DNA from 2 places in the Leuconostoc suionicum genome. Region 1 is predicted to be linked to the other one. Evidence: riboswitches for the same ligand, from Rfam matches in the RefSeq annotation. Region 1 holds a riboswitch; the other holds the start of a gene.
The links. A riboswitch is a leader RNA that binds a small molecule or an ion and turns the genes downstream of it on or off. The one in region 1 is predicted to bind FMN.

Region 1 (4,408 bases):
CGTGCTTCTAAACGCTTCTTTGACAACAAGTAAGATACGCCTTCCTTGTCGCTTGTTACATTAGAGATGACAACAGCTTCAACACTGTCACCAACCTTCAATTCGTCTGCCAGATTAATGTTACGATCGTCTGAGTACTCACGCGCTGGCACAACTCCTTCTTCACCGGTATGCAAACCAATAACTGCTTGGTTATCGTTATCAACGGCTAGCACTTCGCCTGTAACGACATCTCCTACCTTAATTTGATCTGCACTCTCGAGAGCTGCTAAAAGCTCGTTGTTTGTTTCACTCATGACGTCAAACGTCCTCCTACAATTTACACTATGAATATAGTGTACCAAATATTTTAGTTCTTGTATAGTAAAAAACACGGTTTAACCGTGTAAATTAAAAACTAATTTTATTTTCAATAATATTGGCTATTTTAGACACAACTTCGTCAATACTTTTTCCTGTTGTATCCACTAAAATAGCGTCCTTCGCTTGTATCAGTGGACTAATTTGACGATGAGAATCTTTGTAATCTCGTGCTTCAATTTCGTGCTTCAATGTTTCGAGATCAGTAGTTATTCCTTTAGCAACATTTTCTTTATAACGTCGTTGGGCACGTTCATCAACACTTGCTACAAGAAAAATTTTGATATCTGCTTCTGGTAACACAGTTGTGCCAATATCACGGCCGTCCATAATCACACTGTTACTATTAGCTATTTCGCGTTGACGATTGACTAAGTTAGAACGTACATCCGCAAAGGAAGCCACTACAGATACATTGTTTGTCACTTCAGCGGAACGAATTTCGTCCGTGACATCGGTATCATTCAAAAATACACGTTGAACTGGTGTACCAGGTTCAAAGCGTATTTTCGTTTGCGACAATAATTTTTTTATTTTTTCTTCATCATTATAAGCAATGCCGTTCTTTTTTGCAGCTAAAGTTATTGTTCTGTACATTGCACCTGTGTCAACATACACAAAATTTAGCTTTGTTGCTAAAATTTTGGCAATAGTAGACTTACCGGCAGAAGCTGGGCCATCAATGGCAACTTGAAAATTCGTCATAATAATAAAAAAGTCCTCTTACTGAATGTTTAGTGCAGTACCAGCATACTGTGTGTAATTGTCAACTGTTAACCCTGGATTTAATGCAATAACTTGGCTAGTTGTCATCCCGTGTGTAACTGCAAAATTATACAATGTTTGACTAGTACCCAAAACTGCAGTGGTGGTTGTGGAACTACTTGATGCTGAACTGGATTCAGCCGTCTCAGTAGAAGATGAACTAGCAGCTTCCTCACTTGAAGCGGCTTCACTGCTACTTACTGATTCTTCTTCAGAAGAACTTGATACACTTGACTCGGATGATGATGATTCAGAAGACTCAGATGATGTAGATTTAGTAGTTGATGAACGCTTTGTACTTGATGAAACAGCCGTTTGTGGCTTGGATGATTTTTGGTTAGTAATCATGCCATACACAGGCACAAAAGATATAATTGCAAGCGCTAATACAACAAGCAGAACACGAAACCCTTTATTCGGGGATTTTGAATCTGACTTTCGAGAAAATTTTGGTTCGAGTTTATCTTTTTTGGGCCGCTTTGATCGGCTCATGTTGTTTGGGTCAAAATCGTTCATAGAAACGACCTCCATTTTATTGGTTCACATAAAATTTTACCACACCAACACCGACTTTGCTCATAATGTTTTGTTAAGAATGAAACCTTCTCTGTAATGGCTGTATTGCCCTTAATATGATCATACTCACGACAAACCATATAATACCCTCAATAAGATTAAACGGTAATACCATTCCGATAAAATAGTTTTTTAAACCAATGAATTTAGCAATATCGAAATTAGCAAATCTCGCATACAAGGGTATAGCTACAAACCAATTGATGACAATCGCAACAATTGTCATGACAAACGTGCTGCTCGTTAACGGTATGATTTTTTTTTGCCAACTACTATACTGCTCCAGATTAGACATTGTAATTTTTAAAACTGTGACAAAAGCTAACACAACCAATAAATTAACCGGTAATCCTAAATAAGTGTTGACCCCCTCATTTGCCAAAATTAACTTTAGCAAGGTACGGATTAAAATAATCCATAGCGAAGCAGAATAATTTAACCAATATAAGCCAATGACAACTGGTACGATTGAAAAATCTAGTTTTAAAAAATCGGCACTAGGAATGATTGGCACTTGGGGAAACAGCATCAAACCAAATGAAACAGCGCTTAGTATTGCAATTAATGTAGTACGTTGCACTCGCGTTACAGGAACAATTGACATATTTCTTTCCTCTTGTTTGCTTACCTCACCGGTAGATGCAAACAAAAAACCACAGATTTTGTCAGGGTACAACAAAAAATGCAGCTTTCACTTTCTTTTTTAGACTTCTTTATACCCGACTTTACGGTCGGCTCTGGATTTTGACCAGATCAGCTGCAAAAGCAGGTCGCGGGCTTACCATGAAAATTCATGTCTCACCGCCGGTTGGGAATCACACCCGACCCTGAAGTTATTATTAAATTTGATTTTATTGTATCACGGTGTTACTTACGACGCAACAATTTGTAATCTTGTGCCTTTAAGCGTTTGATCTCTACGCTTGTTAATTTACGATACTCGCCCGGCTGTAGACCAGTGACATCAAAAAAGGCATACTGCTCACGCTTGAGCTTTTGTACTGGTAGGCCAACCTTCGCGAGCATGTTTTTGACCTGATGATTACGACCTTCATGAATAGTTAGACGGACCATACTTGTTCTCTTTGTTGGCTCAATTCTTTCAATGGAAACGCGAGCTGGAGCAGTTTTACGACCTTTTAGGACCACCCCACGTTTCAAAGGAGCTAACTTTTCTTCGGTTGCAATGCCTTCAACTTTTGCAACATAAGTCTTATCGACTTTAGTTTTAGGATGCATTAATTGGTTGGCAACTACACCATCATTGGTTAATAACAAAACACCAGTTGTATCATAATCTAAACGGCCAACTGGATAAACGCGTTGATCCACATCCTCTAAGATATCCAACACCGTACGACGACCTTTTTCATCATCATTGGTTGTCACAACCCCACGAGGCTTATTTAACAAGTAATAAACTAACTTCTCACGCCCTTCAATTGGCGCCCCGTCGACCTGTACTTTATCATTTGCAGTAACTTTTGTACCTAATTCAGTAACAGTTTGCCCATTAACTTGGACACGTCCTTTGATGATCAATTCTTCGGCGCCCCGTCGGGATGCTAGACCCGCTTGGGCAATAATTTTTTGCAGTCGCTGTGCTTCTTCAGACATTTTCTTTTTCACTTTCTGATTGATGTACATCAAATGCACTCGTAAATAATTCTCCATCAATATCATCACCTAACTCTAACATATTAAAATCAGGTAACGGAGGTAGTTCTTCAATACTTTTCAAACCAAAATAGTCCAAAAATTCATCGGTAGTACCAAACATGATGGGACGTCCTGGTTCGTCTTTTCTGCCAACTTCGTGGACTAGTTGCCTTAATGCTAGCTTCTGTAAAGTCCCTGAGGATTGCACACCACGAATTGTATCAATTTCAACACGTGTAATTGGTTGCTTATAAGCGACAATAACCAGTGTTTCGAGTTGTGCTTGCGATAATGTTGCATTTACGGGTGAATCAAAATACTGTTTTACTGTGCCACCAAGTTCCGGTTTAGTCACTAGGCGATACACATCGTCACTTTCACGAATTTGTAATGCACTGCTTAAATCAGTATCATACTTTACCACAAGTTCTTCAAGCAATCCTTGTATTGCTGAACGGTCAAATCCAGTGATAATGCTCATATTTTTCATGGAAATGCCCTCATCGCCAGATACGAACAATAGTGCTTCTATTTGACTTAAATTATTCATCTTCGCCAAACGCCTCAATTTCTACATAAATTTCTTGTTGTTGGTGTTCTTGGTGTAATTTTAATCTTTTATCTTTGGCCATTTCTAATAACGCCAAAAAAGTGACTACCAAATGTTCCCGCTCGTAAATATCATCAAAAAAAGAAGCAAATGGAATCATCTCACCCGTTTGATGCTGCAAAAAATGTTTATTGATGTTATTAACAGCTTCCTTAAGAGAATATGTTTCCGCAGTAACATGCCTTCTGATAGGTTTTTCCTGCTTTTTTCGCCGCAATAGTTGAGCAAAAGCTGTTTGTAAATCCCCTAACGATAAACCAGGAGCTAAAGTTATGGGTTGTTCCAAATTATCAGGAGCCTTCATTTGAGTACGTGGAAAGGATTGTTGTTTTAATTGTTCACGTTCACGCAAAGATTCGCTTGCCACTTGAAATTGTTTGTAGGTCAATAATTGTAGCATCAACTCTTCACGTGGATCCGCATACTCTTCATCTACGG
Region 2 (4,408 bases), 430 kb from region 1:
GAGAAGCAATTGGTGTTCGTACTGTTTTAATTGATAGCAATAAAAAATTGATACCAAATTCTGAAAAAGAATATGAAGCTGATTTGATACTGATTGCAGTGGGATTTATTGGGCTCAATACTAAAATATTAAAGAACCTTGGTATTACTCAACTGAATGTGATGGGGATGACAAATCAAGAAAACTATATGGTGGCAGGAGATGCAAATACTGGTGCTAATTTAGTTATTACAGCCATTCATGATGCTCGTTTGGTGGCCGAAATGATTGACTCGAAGCTCCAGAGTTTCGCAGATAGTTTTTCGTTTGAAGTAAATTAGTAAAGTGGAAAAAATAACTTTCATGTTTAAGCATTGTTTGTATAAAAAACAGTGCTTTTTTGTTGGCATTTTTATACTAATTTAATTATTTTAAGTGAATAAAATGTATTGACAGGTCAGGTAAATTGCTGTAAAGTAATTAACTAAGGTAATTACTTTAGTTAATTAAAAAGAAAAAAGGAGGTACTGAATGTCAAATGAAGTACACATATAATTAGCAAAAATGGCTAACAAAATAGACATGTTTAGCTCACTCATAAAGCTGGCAAATAAACTAACTGATATGGATAAAATTTTATGACTCAAAAAAAAGTTGAGCAACGCGCATTCATGGTTGGCTTGGCGATGAACTTACTTATGGGAAGTTTAGGGCTTTTCGTCTATTACTTGACTCAAATTCAAGCGTTGTTTGTAGACACATATTTCACAATCATGACTTTGATTTCAGGAATAGCAGCAATTATGATTTCAAGGTTCAGTGTTAAAACAAGTAAACGTTTTCCACAGGGACATTTTATGTTTGAGCCAATGTATGCGGCTTTTAAATCATCGATGACACTGATTCTATTGACTACTTCTACTATACAAGTTAGTCAGAAGGCATATCAGTACTTTGTTTACCATAAAGGAGAACTCTTAGATTTAACACCAATCATTCCGTATGAAATTGTCATGGTTATATTATGCTTAACAATTTCTCTATTTTACAGTCGTCAAAACCGTAAAATAGGAGGCGCAAGCACGATGTTATCCGCGGAGTCAAAAAGTACGCGCATAGATTCAATCATGTGTGGGGGCATAGGATTAGCAGCGTTCTTGGTGTTATTAATTCCAAAAAATTCTAGCTTGGGATTTTTATTATATACTGGTGATTTTTTTGTAACAGTGTTACTTGTTCTATTTTCAATTACAACACCAGTTAAAGTATTGAAAAATGCATTTATTGAAATTTGCGGGGGACGCTTGATTGATGAAAAGATTCAAAATGAATTTGAAGTTTGTCTAGCAAAGCATTTAGGACGTGACATTAAAATGAATGAATGCCATATTTACAAAACAGGGATGTATTTTTCCATAAAAGTAATGATTGATGATACAAGTGAAAAAATAAATGCAGCACTATTGCGAGATAAAAAAAGTCGGATTTTAGAAGAACTCCAAACATATTATGAATTTGTACATTTAGAATTTGTTTATGTTTAATGAAACGGGGAAGAAAAAATGAAAATAAATGTTTATAACGAATACGGTCCATTAAAAGAAGTCATTATTGGGGATGCAACAAAGTTGTTTTTTCCAGACACGCATGAAATTGAACAAGAAGAGCATACAGCAAAATGGAAGCAATTTGTTACAAAGCATATTTATACAGTTTTGCGTGGCAAAAAAGTACCAAATTTTATTGCTAAAAAATTTCAAAATGAATTAGCGGAATTTAAAAAAATTCTAGAATCAAATGGTGTTAAAGTACATACTGTTGATGCAGTAACGCCGACGAAACAGGATCCTTATGGTATGGGACAAATGTATGCCCGAGATAGTACAATGAGTGTTGGTGAACATTTAATTGAGGGTAATGTTCAAATTGAGATGCGAAAAATTGAACGCCGTGGCTATCAAAGAATTGTTGAAGCTATTAAAAAGAACAATCAAGTTCACACGTTAAATCAGAAAGACAAAATATATCTTGAGGGTGGCGATGTAATCGTCAATTATCCAAATGTATTTGTTGGTATTGGTAAGTATGCAAGTAATATGGCTGGTGTGAAATGGTTACAAAGTATTTTAGACAAGGATTTTGAAAATAATATTGTTGATCAACCATGGAAAGTTATTCCTGTGTATTTAAATGATGATGCCATTCTACACTTAGATTGTTGTATGACGATTATTGGTCCCAAAACAGCAATAATTCACAAGCCTGTATTAAAGGATTTACCAAACGAACTTAAAGATTATAAGTTTATTGATATAGACGCCAAAACTCGAAAAGAAATGGGTGGCAACGTCTTGGTGATTGGGCCTAAAAAAGTTATTGTACAAAAGAGACATACAGCTTTGCAAGAAGCTTTGAAACGAGAAGGTTATACCGTTATTCCTATTGTATTTACTTGGCATTCACTACTAGATGGTGCCTTGAGATGCGCTTCTTGTCCATTAGTCAGAGAAAAATTATAAACAAAAAAGACTGCTTTAGGCGGTCTTTTTTGTTTATAATTTTTATGGATTCAAGCATCTAGGAATTATTTTTTGATTGACATTGTAGAATTCTAATGATAAATTAACAGTGTTAAATAATTTAATCTTCGGGGCAGGGTGTAATTCCCGACCGACGGTGATGGCTTATGGCCTTAGTCCGTGACCTACGATATTTTCGTGGTTGACACAGTGAAATTCTGTGACCGACAGTTAGAGTCTGGATGGGAGAAGATTTAAAATAGTTTAGGCAAAGCCGCTTTGGCTGTGTCTAGGTTTTTTTGAATTAATCTAAACTACTATAAACCCGATGTGTATTTTTAACGCATCGGTTTTTTTGTCCTGAAAAATTCAGGAGGTAAGCTATGAATGATTTAACATGGATGAATTTGGCTGCGCATGAAGCAGCCAGGGGATTACCCTACAAAACTTTTGAAAACCCTAGAGTCGGTGCGGTTCTTGTCAAAAAGAATAAGATTATTGCCACTGGATATCACGCAGAATTTGGAAAAGAGCATGCGGAAATCAATGCCTTTAACCACGTAAAAGATAAGAACCAGGTTTTAGGAGCAACACTTTATGTTACATTAGAACCTTGTGCTTCGCGTGGGAAGGTTGGGTCTTGTGCAGAAACGATTAAAGGATGGGGATTGCATCGTGTTGTGATTGGTAAAAAGGATCCTAATCCTACAAATAATAGTAAAGGTATTAAAATTTTAAAAGCAGCTGGGCTCATTGTAGATGTTTTAAATACGACAGAATATCAACTTATTAATCCGGCTTTCGATTTTTTTTTCAACAAGCAATTACCCTATGTTCAGTTAAAATTAGTAACGTCTCAAAATGGACTTGTTACTAAAATAGTTGGAGAACAGACGAAACTAACAGATTATTTAGCAGATGTTGATGTTCATAAAGAACGTGCATCTAAGAGTGCAATTATGATAGGCAGCGAAACAATGCTGATCGATCACCCTAAATTAACAGTTAGATATATTGACATTAATCACAGACAACCAATGAAAATAGTGATTGATCGACGTGGACGTTTAAGAGATACAGATTTTAATTTCTCGGATAATTGGTTAATATATACCGAAAATATAAATTTTGCAAACCAATGCGCCTATGCCAAATTAGTATCTGACGGGCTAAAAGGCGTATTAATAGATTTAGCTAAACAGCATATTCAATCTGTGATGGTTGAAGGCGGGCCAAGCTTGATTTATTCATTTTTGAAACAAAATTTATGGCAAGAAATGTTGATTTATACCACAAATAAAATATTACCTGAGGGCGGACTAAAAGGAATATCTTTCAATCAAAAACCACAAAAGCAGCTGTATGTTGGTAATGCTGTCAAAAAAATATATGTAAACAATCAAGGGAGAGTGTAAATATGTTTACAGGCATTACACAAGAAGTTGGCCATTTGATAAGCCTCCATCATCGTAATGATAAAGAAATGCGCTTAAAAATTGCTGCATCCGAAGACTATTTTTCTGATAGCAGAGTAGGCGATAGCATTATGGTTGATGGTATTTGTTTAACAATTAATCGGCTAGAATCAAATTTTGCTGAATTCGACATTATGGTACCGACTTTTGAAACGACCATTGTTAAATTTTATCATGTTGGGCAAAAAGTAAACTTGGAGAAAGCACTTTTAGTTTCCAACCGATTTGATGGTCATTTTGTTTTGGGTCATGTAGATCAGACGGCTGAAGTAGTCAAGAAAGAGTACAGTGAAGAAACCACATTGTTAACTTTTAAATTAGCAGACTATCAGCTAATAAATCAGATTGTCAATAAAGGTTCAGTTACTATATCAGGTGTGAGCCTGACTATTGTTCAAACAAAAGACGATGTATTTCAAGTCGGTCTAATACCAC

Region 2: another riboswitch for FMN. It lies ahead of ribD (bifunctional diaminohydroxyphosphoribosylaminopyrimidine deaminase/5-amino-6-(5-phosphoribosylamino)uracil reductase RibD); the one in region 1 lies ahead of A6B45_RS06180 (ECF transporter S component).

What each region holds. Positions count from the first base shown of each region.
Region 1 covers NZ_CP015247.1:1,226,995-1,231,402, forward strand. The annotation lists gene rpsA (30S ribosomal protein S1) at 1-296, opposite strand, end outside; gene cmk ((d)CMP kinase) at 391-1,068, opposite strand; gene A6B45_RS06175 (peptidoglycan-binding protein LysM) at 1,084-1,641, opposite strand; gene A6B45_RS06180 (ECF transporter S component) at 1,715-2,305, opposite strand; FMN riboswitch at 2,404-2,540, opposite strand; gene A6B45_RS06185 (pseudouridine synthase) at 2,569-3,318, opposite strand; gene scpB (SMC-Scp complex subunit ScpB) at 3,311-3,910, opposite strand; gene A6B45_RS06195 (segregation and condensation protein A) at 3,903-4,408, opposite strand, start outside.
Region 2 covers NZ_CP015247.1:799,121-803,528, forward strand. The annotation lists gene A6B45_RS04030 (glutamate synthase subunit beta) at 1-320, shown strand, start outside; gene A6B45_RS04035 (cation transporter) at 618-1,523, shown strand; gene A6B45_RS04040 (dimethylarginine dimethylaminohydrolase family protein) at 1,542-2,498, shown strand; FMN riboswitch at 2,619-2,756, shown strand; gene ribD (bifunctional diaminohydroxyphosphoribosylaminopyrimidine deaminase/5-amino-6-(5-phosphoribosylamino)uracil reductase RibD) at 2,882-3,913, shown strand; gene A6B45_RS04050 (riboflavin synthase) at 3,916-4,408, shown strand, end outside.